DNA from 3 places in the Colwellia sp. E150_009 genome. Region 1 is predicted to be linked to each of the others. Evidence: predicted binding sites of a transcription regulator. Region 1 holds the regulator's gene; each other region holds the start of a gene.
What was found. Region 1 encodes sigma-54, which starts transcription at its own class of promoters, with help from an activator protein. Its sites were predicted from a motif close to GTTGGCACGNNNNTNGNNT; they were not measured.

Region 1 (6,079 bases):
GATCAATATTAAGTCGTTTTAACAATAATGGAATAAGAACGCCCGATAAACCTGCGGCTGTCATGTTCATTAACATGGCAAAAGCTATTACCGCGCCTAACATCAAGTCTTGTTTCCAAACAGAAACAACTGTGGCAATTAATAGCGCCCAAATAACACCATTTAAAAAGCCTATTGCCACTTCTTTGTTTAATAGTGCTCTGGCATTACGATTACCCACATGACCTAATGCCATACCACGAATAACTAAGGTTAAGGTTTGATTACCTGCAACGCCGCCCATACTGGGTACCAAAGAGTTAAGTACAGCTAAAATAGCCAGTTGTTGAAAAATGCCTTCAAACATACTGGTAACGGCAACGGCGAGTAAGGCTGTAATTAAGTTTACGCCTAACCATAAAGAACGCTGCTTTGTACTTTTTATAACAGGGGCAAATGTATCAGCTTCATCATCTAAACCCGCCATACTCATCATACTATGTTCGGCATCTTCACGAATTATATCAATAACATCATCGATTGTGATACGACCCAGTAAATGTCCTTCTTGGTCGATGACAGGAGCAGAAAACCAATCATGTTTTTCAAACAATTGAGCCACTTCTTGTTCTTCCATACTCGCTTGTACAGCTTCAATTTCGGAATCTATTAGGCTTGAAATAATAACTTCTGGCTTAGCCGTTACAATAGCGGCCAGTGAAACGGCACCAATAAAGCGATTATTTCTGTCTACCACATAAAAAGAGTCGGTTGCTTCTGGCAGTTGTCCTTTCAGTCTTAAATAACGTAATACCACGTCAACACTTACGTCTGGACGTAAGGTAATGGTATCGGTATTCATTATACCGCCAGCAGTATCTTCGTCATAAGAGAGGGCGGTTTCTACTCGACTCCTGTCTTGGGAGTCCATTGAGTTAAGTACTTCTTGATATACTCTGTCAGGTAAAGTACGTAATACTTCGGCTAAATCATCAACATCCATGCCTTCTGCAACAGCAGCAAGCTTCTCAGGGCGCATGCTTTGTAATATGCCTTTACGTACCTCTTCGTTGAGTTCTTCAAGCACTTCGCCATGGTGTTCAACATCAATGAGTTGCCATAAAACAGGACGACTTTTAGCTGGAGAAGATTCAAGAAAAAGTGCTAAATCATAAGCGGTCATGTCTTGTAGTAATCTGCGAACATAAACAAACATGCCACTATCAAGTGCTTCATTAACTTGATGTAGTCGTTGTTGAATAGTTTCTTGTTCTATTATGTCAGGCATAGAGATTACTTGGATGTTAGAGTGACGATCTATACTAATGTTATTAAATGCTTATTACAGGTCTATTAATACCAATTAATATTTATAATTACTAATAAGTTTATCGTAAGTTTGTATTTCTTGCAGCAATTTTACGTCGTTGCTGTAAATTATTCCTCTTCGTCAAACTTATCCCCAATAAGCTGTCCTATTGCGGCTAAAGCCTCTGGTGCATCAGTACCTTGGGCGGTTACTTTTACTGTTTTACCTTGTGCTCCAGCAAGCAACATAATCGCCATGATGCTACTTGCGTCGGCTTCTTTTTCTTCAAGAGATAATGTGATTTCTGCTGAAAATTTTTGACAAAGTTGTGCCAATTTACTCGCGGCTCGTGCATGTAAGCCAAGTTTGTTAATGATGGTTAATTCTTTACTGACTATAATATTGTTATGAGTTGGCTTGGAGGGCATGGTGATTTACTCTTTAGTTTTTTTAATATCTCTATGGTGAGTTTGCACATCTTTCTTCTCTTTGCGAAAGTTACTGGATAATAATTCTGCAATATAAACTGAGCGATGTTTACCACCAGTGCAACCAATGGCTATGGTAAGGTAGCTTCTATTATTGCGTTCTAAATGGGGTAGCCAAGTCATCATGAAACTATTAATTTGCCATACAAATTTTGTCACAATGGGTTGGCTGGCAAGAAAGTCTTTTATTGGTTGCTCTAAACCTGTGTAGGCTTTTAATTCTTTTTCCCAGTGCGGGTTAGGTAAAAAACGCGCATCAAAAACATAGTCAGCATCAGCAGGAATTCCATGTTTAAAACCAAAAGATTCAAAGACTAATACCATTGAACCTGTTTTTTTACCAAGAATGCGTTCGCGTACTAAATCGGCTAATTGATGTGGACTTAATTGAGTTGTATTAATATACAGGTCAGCATTAGTAGAAATAGGGGTTAGTAGTTTTTTTTCCAACGCGATAGCTTGATCTAATGGAATATTTTTTTTAATAAGTGGATGCAGGCGTCTAGTTTCACTGAAACGTCGAATAAGATCATTATCATCAGCATCTAAAAATAAGGTAGTAATATCAATCGCATTTGGCAGATATTCGATAACTTCTAAAATATCATTAGGATCATTTGGTAGGTTTCGAACATCTAAGCTTACAGCAACATTTTCATAATCGTGAATAACAGTATGAGTTAATGCGGGTAATAAGTTTACAGGAATATTATCAACGCAATAATACCCTAAATCTTCTAGCACCCTTAACGCAACTGATTTCCCAGAGCCAGAACGTCCACTAACAATAATAAGTTTCATAAGTTAAGCCTCGACTTACGGGTACAAAGTTTCGTGAAACGAGTGACTCTCAACACGCAATTTTCTATATCATTGCAACTTTAAGTTGCTTGTTGAATAAGATTAAACATTTCTTGTTGATTTGTGCATTTTCGTACTTGTTTGGCTGTTTTACGATTACTAAACAGCTTGGCTATACTCTGTAATGTATCTAAGTGTTCTTGTGTACTATTTTCAGGCACAAATAAACAGATGAATATATCAACAGGTTTGTTGTCTATTGCGTCAAAATCTATGGCTTGCTGAGTTGTTAAAAATACGGCGATAGCTTTATCTGTATTATTTAATCTACCATGAGGAATTGCAATACCATTGCCAATACCTGTACTACCCATTTTTTCACGGTTGAGTAAACTATCCAGTAGGTCGGTTGGACTAGCGGTTCCTAATTGCTTAGCGGCAAGAAGGCAAATTTGTTCAAGTAGGCGTTTTTTACTTTGTACTGGTACTGCACATTGCGTGCAGTCCAGTGTTAATATGTCTTGTAGTGTCATAATTTTTTATATTATTGCGCTAATGTTGCGATATTTTGCCTTTATATTTAAGCACTTGGCGATCTAATTTATCAATTAAAGTATCTATTGATGTATACATGTCAGTATTGACTGCTGAAGCATGAATTTCATTGCCTTTTAAGTGCACCGTTGCTTCCGCTTTTTGATCTAACTTTTCTACTGTCAGTACCACATGCACATTCGTGATGTGATCAAAATGTCGTTCTAATTTATCAAATTTAGTATTAACGTATTCTCTTAATGATGAAGTTAGGTCTACATGGTGGCCAGTAAGGTTAATTTGCATAAGTTCGATCCTTATTATCTTAATTGAGCTAGTATATAGCTATTATAGTAAACTCTTACGTTGATTTGACGGGGGAATAGACAAAGATTCTCGATATTTGGCTATGGTTCGTCTCGCAACATTAATTCCCTGCTCGGCCAGTAAATCAGCCATTTTACTATCACTTAGCGGCTTAGCAGGTGTTTCCGCTAGAATGAGTTTTTTGATTAAAGAACGGATAGCGGTTGATGAACATTCACCGCCATTTTCTGTGCTAACGTGACTTGAGAAAAAGTATTTTAATTCAAAAATTCCCCTTGGGGTATGCATGTATTTTTGGGTAGTTACCCGTGAAATCGTAGACTCATGCATATCTACTGCTTCTGCTATATCATTCAATACCATGGGACGCATAGCTTCTTCGCCATGCTCAAAAAAGCCTTGTTGGCGTTGAACAATACAATTAGATACTTTTAATAGGGTGTCGTTACGTGATTCTAAGCTTTTAATAAACCATTTAGCTTCTTGTAGGTTGGCGCGAATAAATTGGCCATCACTGCTTGATGACTTGGTAGTTTTTGTCATAGCGGCATATTGTTGATTTACGGATAATTTAGGGGCGGTATCTGGGTTTAATTCTACCACCCAGCGACCATTTTTTTTCTCTACAGACACATCAGGTATTACATATTGATCATCATTTTTTGCAACAACATCACCAGGGCGCGGATTTAAACTTTGAATTAATCGCATCACTTCACGCAACTGATCTTCTTTAAGACGCGTTTTGCGCATGAGTTGTCTATAATCACGGTTACCAAGTAGATCAATATGCTCTTTAATGATTAACTTACTTTCGTTTAAATACGGAGTAGTTGGCTCAAATTGATTTAATTGAATCAGCAAACAATCAGCAATAGAGCGAGCGGCAACGCCGATAGGATCAAAAACATTGATACGCTTTAATACAGCTTCTACTTCGTCAAGTTCCAGTCCCTCTATACCAACACTTTCTAAAATGTCTTCACTTGACACTGTCATATAACCTGCGTCGTCTACCGCTTCAATAATGGCGATAGCGACAGCTCTATCGGTTTCTGAAAACGGGGTTAACTCCATTTGCCATAAAAGGTGATCTTGAATAGAGTCGGTTGTTTCACCTTGATAAGTATAATCTTCACTTGGGCTACTAATTGCGCCTGTATTTGATGTGCCCGCACTGTAACTTTCTTCCCATGTTGTGTCGATATTTAGCTCTTCAGGAATATCATTTTTTTCCATAGCTTCTGTTGTGCTGATTTCATCAATGGTTGCGGATGAATCTTCACTGCCATCAGTGGCAGTCTTTTCAGAAGTTTTTGCTGAAAAGGCTTCTTCAAGATTATCTGAATTATTATTTGAATCATTATCAGCGCTAGTATCGGATGCTTGTTGCTCATTCACTTCAAGAAGAGGATTACTTTCAAGCACTTCTTGAATTTCTTGCTGAAGTTCCAACGTTGATAACTGCAACAGCTTTATCGCTTGTTGCAGTTGTGGCGTCATGGTTAGTTGTTGTCCTATTCGGAGCTGCAGAGTTGGGCGCATCTACGTTTTCTAATTCCTATTAATAATTTTATTTATTTATTTAATTTTCATAATAATAAGCATAGCTTAAGTTTTTATGTCTGTGCTAACTATAGCGTGAATTGCTCACCAAGGTATACATCTCTTACCTTTTGATTTGCAAGAATTTGATTTGAATCACCTTCGGCAATAATTTCTCCGTGGCTAACAATATAAGCATGTTCACATACATCAAGTGTTTCACGCACGTTATGATCGGTAATTAATATACCAATTCCACGATTTTTAAGGTGAATAATAATTTTTTTTATATCGCCAACAGAAATAGGATCAACTCCAGCAAAGGGTTCGTCAAGTAAAATAAATTCAGGCTCTGCAGCTAGGGCTCTAGCAATTTCTACGCGTCTTCTCTCACCACCTGATAAGCTCATACCTAAGTTATCTTTAATATGACTAATATTAAACTCTTCTAACAGGTGTTCTAACTTAGCTTGCCTATCAAGCTCACTAAGGTTCTTCCTTGTTTGTAAAATAGCCATAATGTTATCGGTGACGGTAAGTTTTCTAAAAATAGAGGCTTCTTGTGGTAAATAACCAATGCCACGGCGTGCGCGTTCATGCATAGGGGCAAGTGTAACATCTTGATCATTTAGAATGATTTTACCATCGTCGTTGGGTACTAACCCAACAATCATATAAAAAGAAGTGGTTTTTCCTGCGCCATTAGGGCCTAGCAATCCTACAATTTGACCCGCTTTCACCGTTAAACTAACACTTTTTACTACTCTATTATGTTTATATGACTTCGATAACCCTTGGGCTATTAAGGTTGATTCTTTTGGTGTATTCTCAATACTATTCATTATTACTGTCATTGTTCTTTTTATTTTGCTGAGCTTTAATTTGAGCTGGTTGTAAAACAGTAGTGACGGAATCGTCATTTCTACTTATGGCTTCTAATTTTTCACTTAATGTATTGTAAGTGATTGTTTCACCGGTAACTTTGCTGCCAGCTTGTTTGACTTGTGCATTACCTGAAACAGTAATAATGTGCAGGTCAGGTTGATACTTTATTTCATTGGCTTGTAAGCTAATTAAGCTGCCGTCTTCTAATGCT
Region 2 (6,079 bases), on a different contig from region 1:
TATGTGAATGTAAGGCGTGAGCAACTAATTCTTTACCTGTACCAGACTCACCGTTAATTAAAACGCTTATACTTGAACGAGATAGACGCCCAATTGCCCGAAAAACTTCCTGCATTGCTGGAGCTTCACCGATTAATCCTGAAGCAAGGGGGGCCGTTTCTTTCTGTTGTTTTTTTGCATTTTGTTCCCGGGCGTGAGTCAAAGCACGTTTTGTTAGAGTGACCGCTTCATCCACGTCAAAAGGTTTTGGTAGGTACTCAAACGCACCACCTTGGTAAGCATTAACAGCACTGTCTAAATCAGAGTGTGCGGTCATAATAATTACGGGGATATCTGGGTGATTTTGGCTTATTGCATTAAGTAAACTCATGCCATCAATTTCGGGCATTCGAATGTCAGATATAATAACTTCGGGTTGATCATGATCAAGTGCAATTAATAAGTTATTTGCACTTTCAAATGACGCGCTTGTAATGTTTGCTTTAGTGAAGGCTTTTTCTAAAACCCATCTAATCGAACTGTCGTCATCAACTATCCATACTTGTTCAGTGATCATTATGCTTTCTCTCGGGTTAACGTTATGCCCATATATCGGGGACTATGTTTTATTCTGTTAGATTATGTTAAAGGCAGTAGTATTATAAATTCCGTATGTCCAGGACGGCTATGACAAGCCAATTTACCGTTGTGCTGGTTGACGAGTGTTTGTGCAATAGACAAACCTAAGCCTGTACCATTCGAACGCCCTGACACCATAGGGTAAAATAACGTATCTTGGATTTCAGGAGGTATACCAGGGCCGTCATCAATAATGCTAATTTTTATTGCGAGTTTTACTTGCTTACCATTGATGGTTTTGTTACTAGCAATGCGTGTTTTTAATGTGATCGTGCTATTAGCTGGAATGGCTTGTATGGCATTATTTACTATATTGAGTACGGCTTGTTGTATCTTTTCTTGGTCGCACTCTATTGCTGGAATTGATGGGTCGTAATCCCGCTTTAATTTTATCGTTTTTTCATTTGAAAAATTAACCACCTGACAAACTTTTTCTAATACTGAATGTATATTGTGGCTTTCAATTTGAGGTAATTGATTTGGCCCTAGTAACCTATCTACTAAATTTGTTAATCTGTCGGCTTGTTCAATAATCATCTCTGTGTATTCTTGCTGCTCTTTATCAAGTTCTTTATTTAATAGCTGGGCAGCCCCACGAAGTCCTCCAAGGGGGTTTTTTATTTCATGGGCTAAGCCTTTAATTAAATCTCGGGCGGCAATCCATTGTTGATGCTGAAATACTTCTAAACTAATTTGTTTTTGCTGATCGATTTGTTTAAATTCAATCAGTACATGTGGTAGATGATTAAATTCTACTGCAGAAGCAGTTACCTCAGCGGTAAATCGATGATTTTCACCAAGCTCTATTTCAATCTCACTGTCAGTAAGCTCTTGACCTGTTTTAAGTAGCAGTTCTAAGCGAGTGCGCGTTAATGAAGTATTGGTAAAAATCAAATCATAAGGGCACCCATATAATTTATTTAAACTTTTAATTAATAATGCTTCTGCGGCAGGATTTACGTAACAAATTGTTAAGTTTTGATCAAGTATAAGCACAGCCGTGACTAGTTGATTAGCCAGTGTTTGCTGGTAACCAATTTTAAGTTGTTGGATTTTTTTTCTTGTGTGCAACATAAAGCCTCATATTTACACTAACGATGCACTAATATGGTGCGGTCAGTTTAGTATATTCTAGAAAGGTTTTATTTGCAGTGCTCGATGCTGCAGTTTAGTGCTAATCTTTACTAATTTACAGAAGCTCTGTGCATATAAAACGTTATTGGCTTAGATGATGCAATTATCTTGCCTTGTTCGTTAAATATTTTCATTTTTATTTGGTGTTCGCCACGGTCTACATTGCGAAGCGAGAAGCGTGTGTCGCTTTGCGGTTGTTGATAAGGTTTATCATCTAAGATGAGCTGAATTTTTAAACCGCGTTTAAAAATTGGCGTAATGATGCCACTGACAAAAACAGACCCTGTATTATCTCTAATAGTGGCGTTGTCTTGCGGATGGCTGATAGTTACTTGATAATCTTCAGTAATTTTCTTTGGCTTTATATCAAGAACTTGTGTTTCTAAAGTTGTTGATGACTTTATTACATTACCTTTTCTGGTTTTTACTTCTTCAGCACCCGGTCTAGGGGTATCAGAATATACTAATTCGCCATTTTCATTACGCCACACATAGATTTTTGCTGTACTCGCGTTGACAGGAATTGAGAGCGATAAGGTTAGCAATATTAGTAAAATAAATTTAGTCATAATCAATTAAGTATATCCAGTACTTTCAGATATATCCAAATTCTCTACAAAATGTGAACATAGATATCTACAATCTATACAAAAAAGTTCCTATTTACCACAGAAAAGTAACTTTCTTCTATTTTTATATTTGGGCATAAAAAAACTCACCGAAGTGAGTTTTTTTAAAGAGGCTGTTTTATTATACGCTATAGTATAATTCAAACTCTACAGGGTGTGTTGTCATGTTAACACGTTGTGACTCTTCACGTTTGAGTGCTATGTATGCATCAATCATGTCTTTATCCATAACACCGCCCTCGATTAAAAACTCATAATCTGCTTCTAAACTGTCAAGGGCATCATCCAAAGAGGTTGCTACTTGTGGGATAGCTGCTGCTTCTTCTGCTGGCAGGTCATATAAATCTTTATCCATTGCATCGCCAGGATGTATCTTGTTTTTAATACCATCAAGGCCAGCCATTAATAATGCTGAAAAAGCTAAATAGGGGTTTGCCGCTGGATCAGGGAAACGGGCTTCAATACGCATTGCTTTTGGTGATGGCACAATTGGGATACGAATAGATGCAGAACGGTTACGTGCTGAATAAGCAAGCATTACAGGTGCTTCAAAGTGAGGAACCAAACGCTTATAAGAGTTAGTTGATGGGTTAGTGAACGCATTTAATGCTTTAGCGTGTTTAATAATACCACCAATATAATAAAGCGCCATTTCAGATAAACCGCCGTATTTATCACCAGCAAATAAGTTAACGCCATCTTTAGCAAGTGATTGATGAACATGCATACCTGAGCCATTGTCACCTACTAATGGTTTAGGCATGAAAGTAGCCGTTTTACCGTAAGCGTGAGCTACGTTATGTACAACATATTTATAAGTTTGTACTTCATCAGCCTTCAATACCATCGTATTAAAACGACAAGCAATTTCGTTTTGACCTGCTGTTGCTACTTCATGGTGATGAGCTTCAACCACTAGGCCCATATCTTCCATTACTAAACACATGGCTGAGCGAATATCTTGTGATGAATCAACAGGAGAAGTAGGGAAATAACCACCTTTTACGCCAGGACGGTGACCCATATTGCCTTCTTCATATTCAGTACCTGAATTCCATGCAGCTTCTTTATCATCAATTTTATAGAATGAACCGCTCATATCGGTGCTAAAACGAACATCATCAAACAAGAAAAACTCTGGTTCTGGACCAATTAACACGGTGTCAGCAAGACCTGTACCACGCATATACTCTTCAGCACGTTTTGCTACTGAACGAGGATCACGGCTGTAACCTTGCATTGTGCTTGGTTCTAAAATGTCACAACGAATAATTAATGTAGATGCTTCAGAGAAAGGGTCTAATACAGCAGAGTCAGCTACAGGCATCATAACCATGTCAGATTCATTGATACCCTTCCAACCTTGGATAGACGAGCCATCAAACATTTTGCCATCTTCGAAGAAATCTTCATCAACTTGATGATGAGGAATAGAAACGTGTTGCTCTTTACCTTTTGAGTCGGTAAAACGAAGGTCAATAAATTTGACGTCGTGCTCTTTTATTAAATCAAATACTGCTTGTGACATTTTTAGTCTCTCCAGTGAGGTTAGTTTTATTTCTTTTGGTATACACCAATTCTTGTTTTTATATTAAGCTATTATTATGCCAATAATTTAATCTTTTATAAACAATGATTTAGTTAATGTGTAAAAACATTGAAGCACCATGTTGGTGCGGCAACTGATCTTTTTGGTGCATATCGCATTGAACGATAATAATCTGCAAATAACTATATAGTATTTAAATATTTTTGTTGTATTTAATTTACCTTTTTGTGGATATTGCTTCGTTGTTGATTAAGTAATTTATGAATAATTTGATCAAATGTAGTTTGAATACAAAATTAGCTTTGGATAATTAATATCTTTTAAAACGAATCTACTGTATAATGCGCGCCCACTTATAGCCATAGTTATTTATGCACAGCTTCTAGTTAGTTGCGATATAAATAATAGTAACAGCGAGTAAACGCCTGTGTTAGATAAATTACGTAACGTTGCCATCATTGCCCACGTTGACCATGGAAAAACCACCCTTGTAGATAAATTACTTGAGCAGTCGGGTACCTTAGATGCGCGTGTTGGTCATGACGAACGTGTTATGGATTCAAATGATATTGAAAAAGAACGTGGAATCACAATTTTAGCGAAAAATACCGCTGTTAACTGGAATGACTACCGTATCAATATTGTTGACACTCCTGGCCATGCTGATTTCGGTGGTGAAGTAGAGCGTGTAATGTCTATGGTTGATAGTGTATTACTTATTGTTGATGCTCAAGAAGGCCCTATGCCACAAACACGCTTTGTTACGCAAAAAGCGTTTGCGCAAGGTTTGAAGCCAATTCTTGTTATCAATAAAGTTGATAAACCTGGTTCGCGTCCTGATTGGGTTATGGATCAAGTTTTTGAATTATTTGATAAATTAGGAGCAACTGATGAGCAACTTGATTTTAAAGTTGTTTATGCTTCAGCTATTAATGGTTGGGCTTCGCTTGAAGAAGGTGAAGTTGGTTCTGATATGACGCCTTTATTTAATACAATTATTAATGAAGTGCCTTCACCAAATGCTGATCCCGATGGTTCATTTCAAATGCAAATTTCGCAACTTGATTATAGTTCATACCTAGGTGTAATCGGTGTAGGACGTATTACTCGCGGAAGTGTAAAACCAAACCAACAAGTTACAGTGAAATGTGCATCAGGTAATCTTCATAATGGTAAAGTCGGTAAAGTTTTCGGCTATTTAGGACTTGATCGTCATGAAACTCAAATTGCTGAGGCTGGTGATATTATTGCTATTACAGGTTTAGGTGAATTAAAAATTTCTGATACGATTTGTTGTCCTAATGAAGTTGAAAGTTTACCAGCGTTGTCAATTGATGAACCGACTATTAATATGACTTTTCAAGTTAATACCTCACCATTTTGTGGTAAAGAAGGTAAGTTTGTAACGTCACGTAATATTAAAGACCGTTTAGAAAAAGAATTAGTTCATAATGTGGCATTACGTGTTGAACAATTAGATGACCCTGATAAATTTAAAGTTTCAGGTCGTGGTGAACTTCACCTTGGTATATTAATTGAAAATATGCGCCGTGAAGGTTATGAATTGGCTGTATCTCGTCCAGAAGTGATTGAACGTCAAATTGATGGTGTATTACAAGAACCTTATGAAACAGTAACGATTGATGTTGAAGAGCAACATCAAGGTACTATCATGGAAAAAATGGGTATTCGTAAAGCCGAATTAACTGATATGGCACCAGACGGAACAGGACGAATCCGCATGGATTTCATCATGCCAAGTCGTGGTTTAATTGGTTTCCAAACTGAATTTATGACTATTACTTCGGGTTCAGGTTTGATTTACCACACATTTTTTGAATATGGTCCTCATAAAGGTGGCGATATTGGTCAACGCTTAAATGGCGTGATGATTGCCAATGCAACAGGTAAAGCGTTAACAAATGCTATTTTTAACCTTCAATCTCGTGGCCGTATGATGATTGGTCATGGTGTTGATGTTTATGAAGGGCAAGTTGTTGGTATTCATAATCGTGACAACGATTTAACTGTAAATGTTCTAAAAGGTAAGCAATTAACTAACGTGCGTTCGTCTGGTACTGATGAAGCGCAAGTATTAACGCCAGCGATTAAAATGACGTTAGAGCAAGCATTAGAATTTATCGATAAT
Region 3 (6,079 bases), on a different contig from region 1:
ATTCGAATATTGGCCATTAATATTCTCGTTCATAAGGATTGATATAAAAAATCACAAATCAATTCACTTTCCTGTTTACAGGGCCTATCCCCCCTGCTCACATAGTCTTGAAATTTTCGAAGAACCACCTAAGTTTATGAATTACTTTTTCAACATAGACTTTAAATCAGCAAAAGGGTTATAGGTTGCTGTGTCTTGGTTGGTATCCCCTGCTTTTATCTCTGTTTTATAATTTGCATGTTCTGTGTATTTGGCATGTTCATTATCATGACAATATATGCACAATAGCTCCCAGTTACTGCCATCGTTTGGGTTATTGGTATGATCATGATCCATATGATGTACCGTCAATTCTTTAATATTAGAATAAACAAACTCACGGGCACAACGACCACATACCCAAGGAAATAATTTTAAAGCACGGTCACGGTAGCCCTGCTCTTGTTGCTTGTAGTTGGCACTGGTACCGAAACGATCTGAAGACATAATAACAATTAATGAATAACAAATGATGTATACATTGTATTGCCAAGTTAAGTGCTTAGCAATACATCTATGAGTTTGTCGCTAGCCTATTTGATAATTTAACTATCTGTTTAACTATCTGTTTAACTATCTGTTTAACTATCTGTTTAACTATCTGTTTAACTATCTGTTTAACTATTATTTTGATTCATTAATCCCTCATAGGTTTTCCCATGAGAAATAGGTTTACGTGTCTCAGGATCAACTTTCACAAAAACGATATCATCTGCCAAACAAATGGTTTTTTTAGTTATCTTATTACGCACTAAACAGGTGATGGTAATTGAGCTGGTACCTACTTTTTTGGTTTCCAAACCAAATTCAACCACATCCCCTTGCATTGCTGCTGACTCAAAGCTGATTTCGCCAATATGTTTGGTCACTAAACAATTGGTTTCTAACTGGCAAATGGCAAAAATGGCAGCTTCTTCATCTATCCATTCAAGTGCACGGCCACCAAATAATGAATTGGCATAATTTAAATCATTTGGCATAACTAATCGACGAGAAAGAAAGCGCATATAAAACCTTATTTACAAAGAATAAAAATGTTAGGATTTAATTATAGCGACTTATGCATTTTTGCTCTAGCTAACTTGTTAAATTAAAACGGGTATTACATTAATAAACACTTCAAATGGAACTTTTATGTTAAAAAAAATAATTATAATAACTTTGATTTTACTCAGTAAAATCTCATTCGCTGAAACCCAAAAAACACCTATAAATAGCGGCTATATGTTTGAACATCAGTCAAAAGTATTGGATCAAAACAGGCGCTATATGGTGTCCTTACCTGAGCGTTATTACAGCAATAATCGTCATTACCCGACCCTTTATGTGATCGATGGTGATTTTCAATTTCAACATACTTCAGCATTAGTCACTAATTTAAGTAGAATGGGGAAAATTCCGCCAATGATAGTTATTGGCGTGGCTAACCAAGGGCAACAAGACTATATTTACCACACTACTTGGGCCTTTGAAAACAACCCTGAATACGGTGGTGCTTCTTTGTTTAATCGATATTTAGAGCAAGAATTAGTACCTTTGATAAAGAAAAATTATCGCACCACTGCTCAGCAAGCATTGGCGGGTTACTCATTAGGTGGGCTATTTACGACCTATGCCATGATGCAAGAAAATACCACCTTTAATGCTTTTCTCGCCATGAGTCCAAGTGCTTGGTTTGATAATGAGTCATTAGCAAAAAAATTACCTACGTACATTTCAACATTGAAAAATACACCACCGACATTGTTTCTTTCCGTTGCTAATGAGGAAGGAATGGGTGTGAGAACACTCGTTGATGCACTAAAAGAAAAAACCAACGCAAAGAAAGATTGGAATTGGCAATTTAAAACTTACCCTGAAGAAACCCATTTTAGCACTGCCATGCCTGCTCTGTATGACGCCCTTACCTTTTTAGCACCAAACTTTTATTTTGATCCCCAAGAGATGATGAAATTTGAAAATTATCATCAGGTATTAGATGAGTTTGAGAAAAAGAAAGCTTCGTGGGCTGGTTTTCAAATTGAATGGCTACAGGCGTATCAACTTGCTAAGTATATGTTTTGGTCAAAACAATCTGCTGATATCGACGATTTTCTTAAAGAAATATCAAGACGCTTTCCAGAATCACACACCGAAGTGACCATACAATTAGCAAAAGGTTTTAATATTAAAAAACAACCGGAACGTGCACAAAAATTGCTGTTAACCATTGAAAAAACGTCAGCTGAAAATCCTTTATGGCATCGACAAATGAGCTTAAGCTATGCAGGTATAGAGAATAAAGCCAAAGCACAAATGCATCAAGAAAAAGCTCTGGGCTTAGCTAAAACGCATCAACTCCCTACTTGGCTAGTTTGGGAGTTACAATAAAAAGGCATAAAGTGGTAACTGTAAAGGTAACAAAGCAGGTAGTTACGAAAACAATTTTTTCAAACTATCTGCCATCTCTACAAACCTTTCTTTAATCGTACGTTTTACTTTTATATCAATACCACTAAAAATACAAAGCCCTTCAACTGTAATAGTTGGGGTTACAATATGAGGATTAACTTGAGTCGCGGTTTGGTAATCAATGCCGCCAAAAATACAAAATGCTTTTGAGACAACATTAACGTTTTCAGGAATGTAAATATTGCTGCCACTAAAGAGGGAAAACACTTTAATGCGCAGTTCAGTTTGGGTAAATTTTGCGTCTGTTAAATCGATATCACAACCACTAAATAAGCTAAAAGAGCGAATTTCTTTTGGCACTGTCCAAGCACCACTGCGGGTATTACCACTAAAAACATTGATCATATATTCAACATCTTCAGTATCCCCTGAAACAATGTTAGGTGCTAAATCTTGTTTTTTGCTTTCTACAAACGCTTTATCTACCGTTAATGGTAAATCTTTTGCTAGCTCAACTAATGATTGATGACATTGCAATTCCATCGCTTGATCTAAACGGCGCTCAAATGCTTCGTAAGATAACTCACCATGACTGTAATTCATCACCAGTTGATCAATAATTTCACTGCGGACACTTTCAATTGGTCTATCTTCTAAAATAACTGACATTTTATTTCCTTGTTTATACTTATATTTTATAAGCTATTAAGCAAGCAAATGCTAAGCCAACAATTAATCCTTAAAATACAAACAGATAAAAAACATACAACATTTTTTAGCATAAATTAAACGAGAAGTTAGTAAAATACACTAATAGTTAGTTTATTTTTAAACTGATAAATCACGAATTTTAATTGCCGGATTACCAGCATAAAAACTATTTTCAGCTATAGATTTAGTAACAACGCTACCCGCGCCCACTACACTATTGTTTCCAATAGTAACACCTGCAAGCACAATAACAGAGCCGCCTAACCAGACATTATCACCAATAATAATATTTTCAACATAGTTATGTTTCATCAAGCGATCGTGAGGTTTCATATCGTGCGACACTGCAAGTAATTGCACATTAGGGCCAATCAAACAGTCACTGCCAATATGAATTTCACTTTGTGCTGCTTTAGCTCCATCAACTATGGTGCAATTGGCATTGATGAAACTTCTATCGCCAATACTTATACTGTCTCCGTAATCCATATGAAAACCATATTCGATAAAAACATCTTCTCCACAAGAGTAAAACAAAGCTTTTAAACGTTTTAAATTCCCCTTACTAGGACTACGTGTAAATTGTCGACACAGTTCATGCACCGACTTTCGTTGGCTGACTAACGTTGGTGTAATGCTGTCAAAACGTGTTTTCATAGTAAATGATAAACTTAATTGTATTAATGAAGCACTGCTTGAATAGGTAAGCTCTCGCATATTGCCGCTTCTGCGATTAAAATTTCTTCTAAGCGCTGATCCACTTCTGCTTTGTCAAAATATTCATAGGCTAACTCAACAAACAAGTTTTTGTGTTTTTCTTCAGACTTAGCAATGGCAACATAGAGATCTTTATCTTTGCCTTCTGGCAGTGCTTGTGACACTAACCAAAATTTTTCATAACCTCGGGCTTCAATTACTGCTGCGACTAACAACCTATCCATTAAAAAATAACTAGTGCCGTTTCGAAAAAGTTGTCTGATTTGGTTAATGTATGGATCTTTCTTGTCTTGTCCTAAGGTAATATCACGCGCGACAAGTAACTTTAATACTTGTTTAAAATGAATAAGCTCTTCTATGGCTAAATCCGTCATTGTCCGTACTAATTTAGCTTTATCCGGATAGTGAGACAGCATTGCCATCGCCATGCCCGACGCTTTTTTCTCTGCTGCGGCATGGTCTTGCAAAAAACGGGGAAAATCAGCCATTACAGCATCGGTCCATGCTTGCGTGGTGTTAAATTTTAATTCAAACATAAAAGTCTTTGGGTGTTGGTTAAATAAAAAAGATTTTACAGGTCAGGCGAACATTAATAAAGAACCTTATCAATACGCCCTTTGTTCGTTGATTCAATTTTCAAAACATTGTTGATATCTTGCCAAGCTTTCACTTTGCCACCAATGTTAATTTTTTCAAAACCACCTTCATTACCTGCCAAGGTTGAAATACCTAAAAAACTTAATAATTGTTGGTAGCTTGAAGCATCACTGACATCTATGGCTAAAAAGTCATTCGATCTATCTTTAAAATAGGCATAAACGCTTTGTTGATGACGCTGATAACATTGAAAAAGGAAATTATCTTGAGCAATATTTTCAGGTGTTAGTGGTGAAAATATTTCATTATAACAACGTTTCAAATGAGGGTTAAAGCCACCATCACTGCGTTGTAAATTAGTTATCATGCGATATAACAACTGTTTAATTGAAGGCAACCACCCTTCTTTAGCACGCGACAAATAAATAAATTTACTGTTAGGGAAATGTTGGTCAAGAGACTGATAATCACAAAAAACTGGCGTATCAGCAATTACTTCTGCTTCAGTAAAAGCATTTTTTGTATAGGCATTATGGGCTGTTTTAAACCCTAAGCTTAACATTGCTAAACAAACACTTGTGGTGGCAGTTCTTGGTAAACCAATGATAAATATTTTGTTGGTTGGCACGAATTCTTCCTAGAAATGAAAATCGAAGTCTGATAAAAAACCTTGATATAAAATGAATAACAAATGAATTGTTTGCTTGCACACTCTGCGAGAATTAAATCAAACGACTATAATAACCTGAGCACATTGTTAAAAAGTAATGTTAACAAACTTTGTGTTGATGATGATCAATAAAAATCTATCGTACTCAATCATACTTATAGCTAATAGCTTACCGTTATTTTACGTGTTTTAATAAGATTGTCTTTGTATAACTAGTTCAACAATATTGCACTATATATTATGACAATTGGTACTCAAATAGGAATTTTCATGTTAACAAACTATGAAGAACATAATAGCATCAATTGGGAAGATTTTCTAAAGTCAGGCAATCGTATCTTTATTGGCTCAGGAGCGGCGGTACCCAACGCCTTAATTGATGATTTAATTGCCAACTCAAAGCAATTACACGACATTGAAACCGTACACATTTTAACCTTATCAGAAAATGTGTGGGCAAAAGCTGAGCATAAAGACCTGTTCAAAGTGAATAGTTTATTCATTGGTGGAAAGAACATTAGAGAAGCCATTGCCGAAGGGCGTGGCGATTATACCCCATGCTTTATTTCAGATATTCCTCGTTTATTTAATGAAAATAGTTTACCCCTTGATGCAGCGCTAATTATGGTTAGTCCTCCAGATGAATACGGATATTGTTCTTTAGGCGTCAGTGTAGATATTGTTTCGTCAGCAGTAAAAGCAGCAAAATATGTTATTGCTCAAATTAATCCTAAAATGCCACGTACTAATGGCCATAGTTTTGTGCATTTAAACCAAATTCATGCTTGGATCAATGTTGCACAAGATCTACCCCAAATTATTCCACCAGAGTTCGACCGTCGTACAGAGCAAATTGGCCAATATGCGGCGATGTTAATTGAGAATGGTGCAACATTACAAATTGGTATAGGAAAAATTCCAGAAGCAGTTTTACGTTATTTAGCGAACCATAAA

Region 2: the regulator sigma-54 is predicted to act here: its motif matches at 3,975-3,993, upstream of glnA (glutamate--ammonia ligase).
Region 3: the regulator sigma-54 is predicted to act here: its motif matches at 3,142-3,160, upstream of ACE1OF_RS09265 (DUF1707 and DUF2154 domain-containing protein).

Annotation. Positions count from the first base shown of each region.
Region 1 is NZ_JBHFOM010000001.1:125,897-131,975, forward strand. Features, by position in the region: gene mgtE (magnesium transporter) at 1-1,267, opposite strand, end outside; gene ACE1OF_RS00590 (HPr family phosphocarrier protein) at 1,417-1,716, opposite strand; gene rapZ (RNase adapter RapZ) at 1,723-2,577, opposite strand; gene ptsN (PTS IIA-like nitrogen regulatory protein PtsN) at 2,658-3,110, opposite strand; gene hpf (ribosome hibernation promoting factor) at 3,130-3,417, opposite strand; gene ACE1OF_RS00610 (RNA polymerase factor sigma-54) at 3,460-4,983, opposite strand; gene lptB (LPS export ABC transporter ATP-binding protein) at 5,073-5,825, opposite strand; gene lptA (lipopolysaccharide transport periplasmic protein LptA) at 5,818-6,079, opposite strand, start outside.
Region 2 is NZ_JBHFOM010000020.1:3,780-9,858, forward strand. Features, by position in the region: gene glnG (nitrogen regulation protein NR(I)) at 1-556, opposite strand, end outside; gene glnL (nitrogen regulation protein NR(II)) at 619-1,692, opposite strand; gene ACE1OF_RS10475 (DUF4124 domain-containing protein) at 1,803-2,321, opposite strand; gene glnA (glutamate--ammonia ligase) at 2,503-3,909, opposite strand; gene typA (translational GTPase TypA) at 4,358-6,079, shown strand, end outside.
Region 3 is NZ_JBHFOM010000016.1:46,757-52,835, reverse strand. Features, by position in the region: gene ACE1OF_RS09280 (YajD family HNH nuclease) at 142-486, opposite strand; gene ACE1OF_RS09275 (acyl-CoA thioesterase) at 657-1,046, opposite strand; gene ACE1OF_RS09270 (alpha/beta hydrolase) at 1,174-2,409, shown strand; gene ACE1OF_RS09265 (DUF1707 and DUF2154 domain-containing protein) at 2,452-3,099, opposite strand; gene ACE1OF_RS09260 (sugar O-acetyltransferase) at 3,259-3,798, opposite strand; gene ACE1OF_RS09255 (tRNA-(ms[2]io[6]A)-hydroxylase) at 3,822-4,394, opposite strand; gene ACE1OF_RS09250 (sulfotransferase) at 4,448-5,083, opposite strand; gene ACE1OF_RS09245 (GNAT family N-acetyltransferase) at 5,396-6,079, shown strand, end outside.